Regions from separate parts of the Desulfosporosinus sp. Sb-LF genome, predicted to be linked through region 3. Evidence: riboswitches for the same ligand, from Rfam matches in the RefSeq annotation. Region 3 holds a riboswitch; each other region holds the start of a gene.
The links. A riboswitch is a leader RNA that binds a small molecule or an ion and turns the genes downstream of it on or off. The one in region 3 is predicted to bind cobalamin.
Positions count from the first base shown of each region.

Region 1 (4,206 bases), on a different contig from region 3:
GACCGCCCCGGAAAGCCTTGCCGTAAACCTCTTTTTTATGGACGAATTCGCCACCCGGCCACTTAGGGATTCTCCATCCCGGTGAAGTGATGTAGCTACAGCGTTCTACAAAACGTCGTTTCTCCTGAATCATAATAAAGACAGTTCTTTTAGCGAGAGCATTAATGTCGGCGTTTCCACCACTACCCGTTAGACGCTTGCCGACTGGGGAGTAGCCCCCCATGGCGGTGGTATTGACACTGCCATACTGATCGATTTCTGCACCACCTAAGAAAGCCATATCCACATTTCCTCTTTGCAGTTGTCCAAAAACGTCGTATAAACCAGAAGCAATCGAAGCCTGATAGATACAGCGAGCATCCCCCACGGAGGTGGGCAGAGAAATGGGCCTTCCATCCACACTGCCGGCCTCATAAATACATACTGCGTTAGGCGCAGTGGTTTTCTGAGCCAACATGATAGCCAACATGGGCAATCCGGTTCCTGCAAAAACAACCTCCCCGTCTGTTACCTCTCTTGCTGCGGATACGGCCAGAAGGTCGATTGGTTTGAATTCGCCAACTTTTGCAAAATCATTACTAGCCATTATCTCGACCCCCTTTTCACTTTGGTGGAATAGCCTAGCGCAGCGCTGGCCCTCAAAGTTTCTAGGCGGCTGACGCCCAGCTTGTTAAGATATTCCTCATGATCAGCAACTCCAAAGATCCATTCTTTAGCCCATTCATCAAAGCCTTCCTGGGTACGCGTCTTAGTGAAGAAATTATTGATGAAAGCCCCATCTGTTTCATAAGCGCCAAAACATCCCGTGGGATGGGCTCCCCAAGGTAATTCCACAATATAGTCAACCAAGTGAGGCGGAATAAGATTCCTTTCCGGCTCACGACGGATGAACTCTTCCGGTACGATCTGCTCAGTAATGACGATTAACTTGTCGGCTGATTTCATCGCCTCCTCATCACTGAACTTTTGTCCCAATACCCGAACGGTTCCCTCTGAGCCCACCATATTAACGTGCGCAATGCACCAATTGGGCTGGGCAGCTGGAATTAGAGCCACTTCAGTCCCGGTAAAGTTCTCTTTGTATATTTCGTATTTTTTTGCTGGTATTTTGGGATTAGAGCCATCACGCAGACCAGCTTTACCCAGCATATCGTATTCCGGATTCAAAATATCGGACCCCAGCGCAGCATAAGTGGGCGTAAACGGTATCCCTTGAGAACCTGCCACCAAACGGCAAAGCATCTGCACATGGCTGTAATCTTCAATGATTAACTCGCCCGCTTCGACTTTGCGAGCCATATTTCCTGCGATCTTGCCAAATAATTCGTGACCATTCCAACACGACTCCCATATCTTTACACAACCGGCCCCGATCAACATATCACTGTGGGTCCCGCCGTTGACCTCCACTAAATGCAAGTTTTTCTTACCCTGTCGAATTAGTTCCATGATGGCTGCCATTGGACGACGCCAGATGGTAAATCCGCTAAATGTCAGCATGTCGCCATCGTTAATAAAGCTGATGGCCTCTGCTAAACTAACTTTTTGGGGTCTGCTCATGTATTTATACCTCCTTTTTTATTAGCTGGTTTTTAGCACTTTTTTGTTGGAGACATTTTCAATCGCTACCATCGAAAAATCTGTTCCTAAACTGATGGAGAAATACCCACATTCGTCAATTGAGTCCTTGTAAAGACGTGTCTGACCTTTGAATTTCTCACACCTCACGTTCTTCTCTTTTCTCTCTTGAAGGGAACATTCTCTCACTAAGATTCCTAATAATAACATCATACCTAGCCCTCATTAGGACGTCAAGACTTATTTTTATATTATTCAAATAAATATGAATATTTTATATTATTTGCCCAGTTTCTCATGTTTTAACTCCCCGACATCGTAGTGTTGAGTGCCCTTCATTTGCCTTCAGGCACCAAACAGAGTTAAAGCTCGTCAAATTATGAACAAGTACTTGAGATTAGAAAAAGGGTGTGTTATGCTTAAAAGAAAGAATATATACATTTTAGGTGCCCATTGGGAGAATAGGGAAGTTCGGTTTAAAACCGACGCGGACCCACCACTGTATTCGATGAGCTTCGTAAACCACTGGCGTTATGCTGGGAAGGTTACGGATTAAGCGATGATTCGTTAGCCAGGAGACCTGCCTAAGATGTTTACGTTTCCCACACCGTGGGGAGCGGCGGTGATGACGGTAAAGTCCCGACTACAAAGTTATTTGTGGTCAGGACTTTACTTTTTTTTACAAATAAAAATATTAAGGGGGAGAAAACCAATGGAAAAATTAACAGAATCCCAACTATTTTCTCAACTTGAAACTCTGATTGCGAGCATTTCAGACCTTGACGAGGAAGCTATGGCCCAAATCCAAGTTCGCTTAGATTCACTCACTAAACCTCAGGGAAGCCTGGGCCAATTAGAACATTTGGCCAAGCAACTCGGCGGCATCCAACGAACCTCCCGCCCTAAAATCCAAAAGAAAGCCGTCCTATTAATGGCAGGAGATCATGGAGTCGTCGAAGAAGGAGTAAGTGCCTTTCCTCAGGAAGTTACCCCTCAGATGGCGTATAATATCATGAACGGTGGGGCCGCCATCAATGTTCTATCTCGCCAAGCGAATGCCGAGGTATTTTTGACTGATGTCGGTATTGCCTTTCCATTAGAGGGAAATATTATTCATAAACGTGTCGCTGATGGGACTAAAAATATGGCCAAAGGCCCAGCCATGACACGGCAAGAAGCCTTACAAGCTCTACTAGTCGGAGCTGAGGTTGCCTCTGAAAAGATCGCTGAAGGATATAACCTTTTTGCCACAGGTGAACTCGGAATCGGTAATACTACCCCAAGTTCTGCCATCGTCGCCCTCTTGACGAATTCCTCCATTGAAGATGTGGTTGGGCGTGGAACCGGAATCGACGACGCCGGAGTCATTAGAAAACGTTGTGCCATTGAAAAAGCCATTGAAGTCAATCAACCTGATATAACGGACGCCCTCGATGTTCTAACCAAAGTAGGGGGCTTAGAAATTGCGGCGATTGCTGGTTCGATCCTTCAAGCTGCTGCTAGCCATGTTCCCATTGTGATCGACGGATTTATCTCGACTGCTGGCGCACTCATTGCTTCAAAACTGGCTCCTAAGAGCATCGCCTATATGATTCCCTCTCATGGGTCCGTCGAAATAGGTCACCGCAATGCATTATCCGGCCTAGGGCTTGATCCAATACTTAACCTGAATATGAGACTTGGTGAAGGAACAGGAGCCGCCATAACCTTTTACATTGTTGAATCCGCCCTTCATATCCTCGAGGAAATGGCGACCTTTGCTGATGCAGGAGTCAGTGAGCAATCAAGCTAACCCGAAGCAGCATGTCTCATCTCCATCCAATAAACTAGGGGAGTCGGTGAATGTTATGTCTCAATTTACACTCATCACAGGCGGTGCGAGGAGCGGTAAAAGCAGCTTTGCCGAACTCCTAGCTGCTTCAGCAAATTGTCCAGTCACATACATTGCGACCGCCCAGGTCTGGGACGAAGAAATGGCCCAGCGCGTTAAGAAACATCAGAAACAACGTCCGTCTACTTGGCAGCTCATCGAAGAACCCCTGAACATTCGTGATACCTTAATCCGACTAAAAGACGAGAACGGAGTTATTCTCCTCGATTGTGTCACTCTCTGGCTTACTAATCTTCTTTTAGCAGAACAAGCAGAATCATCAAACCAAGATGAGGCTAGTCCCACCATTGAGGGGCAAATCCTAGCTATGGTTCAGGAAGTCGCCCTGCTTGCCCAAGAGATAAAACCGCAAGTCCTCTTTGTCACCAACGAAGTGGGTCAAGGAATTGTTCCCGAAAACCCCTTGGCCCGAGCTTACCGCGATTTGTCCGGACGCAGCAATCAAATCCTGGCTCAGTGTGCAGATCAAGTGTATTTGGTCGTAGCTGGTTTTCCTATGGAGATTAAACACTCCGGTGAGAAACTGCTTGCTTCCCTACTCAAGGAGTGATTTAATTTGCGCGGGTTTGTCATTGCCCTAACCTTTTTGACTCGGCTTCCTTTTCCATCACCAAAAGACGTTTCTTCGGAAGAATTTACACATAGTTACAGGTATTATCCCGGGGTTGGATTAGTGATCGGTCTAATCCTCTGGCTTTTGGCGAAGGCTTTAATTCCGTATTACCCCCCTTTGGTTT
Region 1 covers NZ_SPQR01000001.1:571,487-575,692, reverse strand. Annotated here, with positions in the region: gene E4K68_RS02810 (CoA-transferase) at 1-586, opposite strand, end outside; gene E4K68_RS02805 (CoA transferase) at 586-1,560, opposite strand; gene E4K68_RS02800 (hypothetical protein) at 1,582-1,791, opposite strand; cobalamin riboswitch at 2,006-2,181, shown strand; gene cobT (nicotinate-nucleotide--dimethylbenzimidazole phosphoribosyltransferase) at 2,291-3,370, shown strand; gene cobU (bifunctional adenosylcobinamide kinase/adenosylcobinamide-phosphate guanylyltransferase) at 3,426-4,019, shown strand; gene cobS (adenosylcobinamide-GDP ribazoletransferase) at 4,026-4,206, shown strand, end outside.
Region 1: linked by a shared signal. The riboswitch ahead of cobT (nicotinate-nucleotide--dimethylbenzimidazole phosphoribosyltransferase) and the one ahead of E4K68_RS15315 (ABC transporter ATP-binding protein) in region 3 are both predicted to bind cobalamin.

Region 2 (4,206 bases), on a different contig from region 3:
TGATTGAATTGTCATACAAAAGGAGTAGAACTGTATGATATAATTTATTACCGAAGAGTAAACGTTCAAACTGATAATTTCACGTCTCCAGAATCGGGGAAATTTATAAAAAGAAGAGAGGGTATAATGATGAAAAGAATCTTAGGATTAGTGGCTTCTCAACGGAAATTAGCGAATGGAGAAATTTTAATCAAGGAGGCAGCCGCCTCAATTGGAGAGGAATTTGAGGTAGAACTCATCAAACTGCCTGAATTGAATTTTCAGCCTTGTAAAGCTTGCTATGCTTGTTTAGTTCCAGATCAACGCTGCCCCCTAACGGATGATTTGTATTTCTTATTAGATCGAATTAAAGAAGCGGATGGGATCATTTTGTCCGCCCCTTGCTATGCTTTAGGCCCGGCTGCAATCACGAAGTTGTTTGGAGATCGGATTATTTCGCTTGCTCAACATCTTGATGAGCTGTGGGGGAAACCCTGTGTAATCATTGGGACTGCCGGAATTAAGGGTTGGGAAGGGTATACCTTATCCGCCCTGATCGCAAACGCTCGTTTTATAGGCTTGAATGTCAAAGATGCCCACATGTTTATGGGCGCACTTCCCGGTGAATCCTTGGTAAATCAAAGATCGCTCGAGCGCATCCGTTCGCTGGGTGCGTCATTGTTCGGTGAACCTCGTCAATTTGAAGAGGGTCAATGCCCTACATGTTGGTCGGATCTCTGGAAGTTTCCTGAACCAAATCATGCAGTTTGCCCTTTTTGTGGTCAGGAAGCGGACGTCCATCCTTCGGAAAACGGTGTACAGTGGGATTTCGGATTGGCAGGTAGACGTTTTGAAAAACATGCGTTAAAAGAACACTTTCAGGTCTGGTTGGTAGAGCAAGTTCGAGAATTTGGCAACCGCCGTAAAGAGCTGTCGGAAATACGAAACCGCTATAAAGGGCAAGATAAATGGATTAAGCAATCTTAAGTTAATGCATAATAAAGATCAAACGAATTTTTACTAAACCTTCTCAATGATGCACTTAGAAAAGCCACTAGCAACCGGGGTGCTCTGGGCGAAGCCTGGGAAAAATTCCAATTGCTGTTCTGCGTGTTCAAAGACTGGATTAATGGCAATTGTAAAGAAATGCCAACGCGCTCACACCTTATGATTGTCTTGGCTATTGTCTATTTCGTTTCGCCAGAGGATGGGATCTTCGATTATATTCCATTTGCAGGATTTATCGATGACGCGACGGTGGCTGGCTTTGTTATTTCACAAGTAAGTATTGACCTTGAACGATATAAACAATGGAAACAACAAGGAGATTCTACTCATGAGACGATCGAAGAAATATGGAGCACCTCAGCAACTGAGGCGTCTTCCTATGACGTTATTTTCAATATTTAATTATTATAATCACAACTGTGCGTGATATTCACAAATTGACCTCGTCTATTATTCAAAAAACTCTTGTAATATTCCGCTCCTTGCATTAAACTATGCTTAACTAAATAGTTCGTTACTGGTGCCCTTTGATGAGGGAGAATAGGGAACTGGGCGAGAATCCCAGACGGACCCACCACTGTAAAGAGGAGAACTATGCACTGCCACTGGATAACCGGGAAGGCGTATAGGACGATGATTCTAAGTCAGGAGACCTGCCCGTAACTTATGTAAATCATGAATTAAGGTAAAGTTCATGGTCAAAATTCTTATCACATGTTGATAAGAACTTTGACCATGAACTTTTTATTGTTATCTTATCGAAGGAAGGTGAAAGAGATTGGGGTATCATGGTCGAGATGTCGAGGTCGTTTCAATTAGTAAAGAACAATACCTTGTGGCTTCTTGTGATTCCTGTGGAGCGATCGGTATGAAAGATCTAGATGAGGTCCGAATTTCGTGGTCTATTACTGGGAGGTTAACCACACGAGTCGCTCTGATGGAAGTCCTTTCAACTGGGGCTGTTCCCCAGATGATGACCGTGGCAATTTCTAATGAGCCGTATCCGACTGGCGAAGGGATATTAGAGGGGGTGAGAGAAGAGTTAGTATTCGCTAGATTGACGCTACCCATGGCGATCAGCACTGAAAAAAACATAATTACACAGCAAACTGGCCTTGGTGTCAGCGTGATTGGTGTGGCTGAGAAGAACCAATTGCGCATCGGAACTTCTCAATCCGGTGATAACATCTATTGTTTAGGGTTCCCTAAAGTGGGCCCCGAGATCAACAATCCTGAGGATTCTGAAATTGTTCAAATTCACCACATCCAAGCCCTCTTAAACATTTGTGGTGTTCACGACATCATCCCTGTTGGATCAAGAGGGATTCATGTGGAAGCACAGCAACTTGCTTCTAACGTGAAGAAGCAGATGATCGTTGATCCCTCTTGTGTCCTTGATTTGCATAAATCTGCTGGGCCTTCGACTTGTCTAATAGTTTCGGCTTCATCGTCCTCAATCTTTGACCTCAAATCTTCTGGTTTTGAGAGATTGCCCTTAACTAAACTAGGTAGATTAGACTAAAATCTAAGGAGGAATAGCCCATGAATAATTTAAACACAGAAACAAAGGACCTGAAACTATCCGCTTGGAATGTTAAAAGACTATCGATTATGGCGATTTTCATCGCCTTAAGTGCCGTGGGTGCTCTGATTAAAATTCCAAGTCCTGTGGGAACTATCGGCATGGATTCTGCTCCTGGATTTTTCAGTGCTTTAGCGTTTGGAGGGCTAGAGGGAGTGGTCGTCATTGCCTTTGGTCATTTATTGACATCAGCGGTTATTGGATTTCCTTTGACGATTCCTGTTCATCTGTATATTGCTTTCCAAATGGCTTTATGGGCTTTAGCCTACCGTTGGGTGAGCCAGAAGCTGGGCCTCATTCCCGCTGTCATCGTGGGGATTCTCCTCAATGGAGTCGTATCATCTTTTGCTATGCTTCCTATGATGGGTATGGGAGGGGTTCTTGGATTAATGCCTTTTCTTGTTGCTGGGTCTGCCATTAACGTTATTATATCTGCAATTGCCTATAAAGGGATTAAGGGTAGCCGGCTTATTTAAATAATGAGGTGGAAGACGTGAAAACCGTGGAACGCGTTGAAATTGCTATTGAATTAAAGAATGTCTCCTACCGTTACCCAAACGCCGTAGAGCCTTGTTTAAAGAACGTAAGTCTTACCGTTCAAAAAGGAACGTTCATTGTCTTAATGGGCGCTACCGGAGCGGGGAAAACGACCTTGAGTTTATGTCTTAACGGTCTAATTCCTCAGCTCTTGGCAGGAGATCTGACAGGACAGGTGAGCGCAGCCGGTCAAAATGTGAGGAAAACCGCAATTCAGTCGTTGTCAAGGGTTCTTGGGCTCGTCTTGCAGGATCCCGAGACTCAGATCATCGGTCGAACCGTTGAAGAAGATACCGCGTTTGGCCCACGCAATTTTTTAGTTTCGTTGCACGAAATTAATCAGAGAGTCGATGGGACTCTAGGAAAAGTCCGCCTTAAAGGGTACAATCAACGCTTAACCGAGGAACTTTCAGGTGGTGAAAAACAACGTTTGGCGATTGCGGGCGTTCTAGTGATGGAACCTGAAATCTTGGTGCTTGATGAGCCTACCTCGGAACTTGATCCAGTAGGACGTTCGGAAATCTATGAAACGTTAGAAGATCTACGACGCAAGAAAGATCTAACAATTATGTTAGTCGACCATTCCGGCGAAGAACTGATCAATATAGCGGATGAGGTGATTGTGCTCAGCCAGGGGGAAGTGGCTTGGCGAGGGGTTCCAGCTGAACTCTTTCGAAATATTCCCCTCTTACGTCAGTATGGGATAAAGCCTTTACCTACCAGTTTAATCGGATGGGATTTCTATGAAAAAGGTTGGATTCCATTTGACGAGATTCCTTTAGATAGTTCGTCTGCTGAACAATTGATCAGAGGATTATTACCTAAGTACGGACAACGGAGGGATAACCCTCAGCCGCTTCTGCCGCAGGAGACGGATTATTTCAAGGTACGGAATGAGGGAACAATTCAGATTCGCAACTTAGTCTATCAATACAATTCAGAAAAGCCTGCTTTACAAGGAATTAACCTAACCATTGAAACAGGTGAGTTTGTAGCCCTAATCGGGCAAAATGGCGCTGGCAAAACAACCTTAGCCAAACATTTGAATGGATTGCTGAAACCAACGAGCGGAGAAGTTATCGTAGAGGGCATGAATACCC
Region 2 covers NZ_SPQR01000004.1:127,946-132,151, reverse strand. Annotated here, with positions in the region: gene E4K68_RS07115 (flavodoxin family protein) at 127-966, shown strand; gene E4K68_RS07110 (YkvA family protein) at 1,090-1,389, shown strand; cobalamin riboswitch at 1,489-1,663, shown strand; gene E4K68_RS07105 (alpha-ribazole kinase) at 1,766-2,509, shown strand; gene E4K68_RS07100 (ECF transporter S component) at 2,530-3,045, shown strand; gene E4K68_RS07095 (ABC transporter ATP-binding protein) at 3,063-4,206, shown strand, end outside.
Region 2: linked by a shared signal. The riboswitch ahead of E4K68_RS07105 (alpha-ribazole kinase) and the one ahead of E4K68_RS15315 (ABC transporter ATP-binding protein) in region 3 are both predicted to bind cobalamin.

Region 3 (4,206 bases):
CAATTTAACCAAAATGTTAATGGAATTCCGGTTGGCGGTGTTAATGTCTTTGACCGGATAGTTCCTTCAGGCGCAACCCTTGTCAGTGAAGAGGATGGAAAGTTTATCTTTCCTCAAGGAGGTAACTGGAGCCTCTTTTTGACCTCTCCTGGGCCGGTAGCAGTTTCACTTTCTGCGATAGTTGCATTTGGTTGGTATGAAGAAAAAACTAAGCGTTTCAAGTGATTTTTTGGTATAAGGTAAAGGAAATTCCTCCCTCTCTTCCAAGGAAAGGAAAGAGAGGGAAGGCAGGGAGGAAAACTCAATGAACTTTCTTCGAGCATTACGGAACTTGCCAAGGCCGTTGCCGTCCTGAGAGCCTAAAGAAGAGGGGGAGTATAGTTGGATTGGCAAAAGATCGTAATCCACCACACGGCAAGTCCTAGGGAAGTGCGTCGTTCAGGAAGAACCGTCCCAGTCGACGCTGCCATGATTCGGGAGTGGCATAAAACCAAGGGGTGGAGCGATATCGGCTATCACTTTGTGATTATGCCGGATGGTCGCTGTGAAGAAGGAAGACCCCTATCCAAGCAAGGAGCACATTGCAATGTAGCTCATCGTAATTCTATTGGAATAGGAGTCTGTCTAGTGGGGAATTTTAGCGAGACTGAAGTTCCGGACACCCAATTTGCCGGCTTAGTGACCAAAGTCGTTCAGCTTCTAGAAACGTTTAAGCTTGGACTCGGAGACGTTGAACTGCACCGAGGCGTGCCTGGAGCAGCTACAGAATGTCCAGGACGGTATTTTCCAGGGGATGTTTTCATGAAGAAATTGAAAGAAAGCCTTAGTTGAAAGCTACAGGCTGAATTAGATTATCTAGAGAGTCCTAGTCGGTACACGCCGAATGAAGGACTCTCTTTGTCGTTAATATAGGTCATTCACTCCAATAGAATCTACAGATAGGGTGGACTCCTTCATCATTGCGGCTTTGACTACTTTTTCTCTATTACCGCTATTAAACCATAGCAACTGTTGCACATCTTAATCTTTTCTCCATCGGGATGATTTAGATCTAGCCAGTCATTGGAGTGCGTTGCTAGCATCGTTGTATCGCATCTTGCACATTTATAGGCTTCTATTTTTTCCGCTTTCTTGAATCTTAGCATTCCATTCTCGTCATGGATCATTGACTTATCGCCTTCTTTCCTCTTCTTCGGGGAGACCGATTGTTATATGCATTATTTCCATTTTGGGGGATAGATATTTGGGATTGAAATTATGGAAGTGTTCGATTGGTTCGTTGGAAGTACATAATCTTCTTTATAAAAAAGCCCGCGATACGTTAGCAGCAATTTTCTTTGCAGGCCACTTAGCCTTCTTTTTCAATACATTAGGGGGTAGGGTAGCCGCCTGGAGTAACAACAGGTTGCATAAACTCTTGTTGACAAAATACATGAATTATTCTATTATTAGGTCAATCGAATATATATTATTTATAGGTGCCCGTAAGGGATAATAGGGAACCAGGTATTAATCCTGGACGGACCCACCACTGTAATTAGGCGTTAAAAATGTACATATGCCACTGGGATAACTGGGAAGGCGTACATTTAGTCTATAAGTCAGGAGACCTGCCTATTGAATAATCGCAAGAGGACAATGGTAAAGTTCTAGCTTTTTATTAAGCTAGAACTTTTTTATTTTTTAATACTTTAGGAGTGGCTATGGAAACGATTGCAAAAATTAAAATTGAAAAACTCGTATTTCCACACGAAGAAAAACCTGCGCTCAAAAACATTGATTTCGAGATAAATCAGGGAGATTTCATCGTCATTACCGGGGGTGTAGCTTCTGGAAAATCGATTTTACTGCATGCCATCACGGGCGCTATCCCACACTACCATAACGCTGAATTAACAGGAAACGTCACAATCATGGGGCAAGATATTAAGGACATGCGCCTCAACAGAATGTCCGATTATGTGGGATACATGATGCAGGAACCCCATAATCAAATTATTAGTTTGGATGTCTACGAAGACGTTGCTTTCGGTCTTGGCAATCTGGAAATTCCCTTTAACCAAATTGATCAGATGGTTAAAGATACTTTGGAATTTGTGGGTCTAACGGGCTATGAAAACAGACGAACCGCTTCTCTTTCAGGCGGGCAGGCCCAACGTGTTGTTTTGGCGGGTGTTTTAGCCCTCAATGCCCCTATCTTGATTCTTGATCAGCCGACCGCTGAACTGGATCCGAAGGGCCGCTATGAGCTTTATCATCGGCTGGGTCAGTTGAATAAAGCTCAGAATCTAACCATTGTTTTGGTCATGGACCGAATTGAAGAAGTCCTTAACTATGCCAACAGAGTCTTCTATATTAGGGACGGTGAAATTGTCAAACAGTATTCGCCTGAGGAATATTACAAGGACCAAATCGAGCATCGAAAAGGAAGGTTAAACTATAACACTTCCTTCAATACCGATCACCGTAAGTCCAATGAAATTATTGCAGAAATGACCAATGTCTCCTACCAGTACAAAAACAATTTACTAGGTTGTGAAGACATTCGTTTAGAAATCTTCAAGAGTGACTTTTTATCGATTATTGGTTTAAATGGCTCTGGAAAATCAACGTTGGCTAAACTACTTATCGGTCTGTTAAAGCCTTCTAAGGGTGAGATTAAAGTGTTTAACCGGCCTCTGAATAAAGAAAACCTGACAGAGATCCGTACACATGTGGGCTTTCTATTTCAAAACCCCGACTATCAGATCTTTGCAAGCACCTTGGAAGAAGAGGTTGGATTTTCACTGAAGCTAAGAGGTGAACAAAATGAAGTAATCAATCAAAAAATTGATGAGTGCCTAAACTTTGTGGGACTGCTGGATTACAAGAAAATGCACCCTCATCGCTTAAGCCGCGGCCAGCGCCAGCTTTTGGCACTAGCCTCCATTCTCGTCAGTGATCCGGATTTCATCATCGCCGATGAACCGACCTCGGGCCTTGACGAAAATCAAGGGTATATGATCATGGATAAACTCTTCGATTTATCGAAAAATGGCAAAACAATTCTGCTTATCACCCACGATCTGACCATGGCTAAAATCTATTCAAACCGGTTAGTTGCCCTGCATAACCATCGCATTCAACTTGATATTTCGACGAAAGATCTCAATCAATATTTCGATACGCTTACAGCTATTGGCTTGAATTCCCATAATAATATTTCATTCAGGGAGGTTGAAAATGGGACTTTCTATGCTTGATCCCCGGACAAAGCTTGCCTGGTATGCTCTGATGATCTATTTTTCACTGAGTTGTGGAACCGCTGCACAATTGTGTATCGTTTTATTGGTAAGCATTATGGCCTCTCTAATTTTAACTGGTTCACTGAAGCAGTATAAGGTAATGATTATGATGCTCTTGCTTTTGGGACTGCAGATACTGATCGTTCAGCTGCTCTTCTGCCGGGAAGGCGTACTAATCTACCAATGGGGAATCCTTAAAATCTACAGTGAAGCCCTACCACTAGCGGTCACTGGCATACTGAAGGCTAGCATTATTTTTTTCGCAAGTATGCAATTTTTCACCTCAGCCTCACCCCTGGAATTTACCTTAATGCTCATGAAATTCAAAATCCCCTACCGCTTCGCAATGCTGGTGGGACTAAGTGTCCGCTTCCTCCCTCTGATGAAAGAAGAATATGTATCCATAATCGATAGCCAGCGTACCCGGGGCCTTAAAACCGAAAGCGTCTGGGACAATCTCAAAAGTATCATTCCAACCTTCCTGCCTTTTTTATATCGAGCCGTCCGACGCTCAACAGAAACGGCCTTAGCCATGGAGCTAAGAGGGTATGGACGAAGCAAAACCAGAACATTTTCCTCAAATTTGGCAATTAAGCATTACGATATTGCGTTAATCGCTAGCATGTTATTGGTAATAATCATCAGCCTTGCAAGCAGGATATTACCATTAATATAAATATAATCACTATAAATTTAGGAGGAGATAAAAAATGAAAGAAAAGTTATTCAGAACTGATACAAAAGCACTTGTGGGCGCCGTCATCATAGGGATCGTATTTGTAATTATGGAGCAGGTAACAGGACGTATTGACGCTATTTTGGACCCAACCCTCTTACTTCTTAATGGCACATGCTGGGCATTCTTTACAGGCCTTATTGTCTTAATGTACAAACAACCAGCGGGTATTATTGCCGGATTAGT
Region 3 covers NZ_SPQR01000010.1:35,209-39,414, forward strand. Annotated here, with positions in the region: gene E4K68_RS15300 (DUF6143 family protein) at 1-225, shown strand, start outside; gene E4K68_RS15305 (peptidoglycan recognition family protein) at 382-831, shown strand; gene E4K68_RS15310 (hypothetical protein) at 972-1,166, opposite strand; cobalamin riboswitch at 1,460-1,633, shown strand; gene E4K68_RS15315 (ABC transporter ATP-binding protein) at 1,704-3,242, shown strand; gene E4K68_RS15320 (energy-coupling factor transporter transmembrane component T) at 3,223-3,960, shown strand; gene E4K68_RS15325 (hypothetical protein) at 3,995-4,206, shown strand, end outside.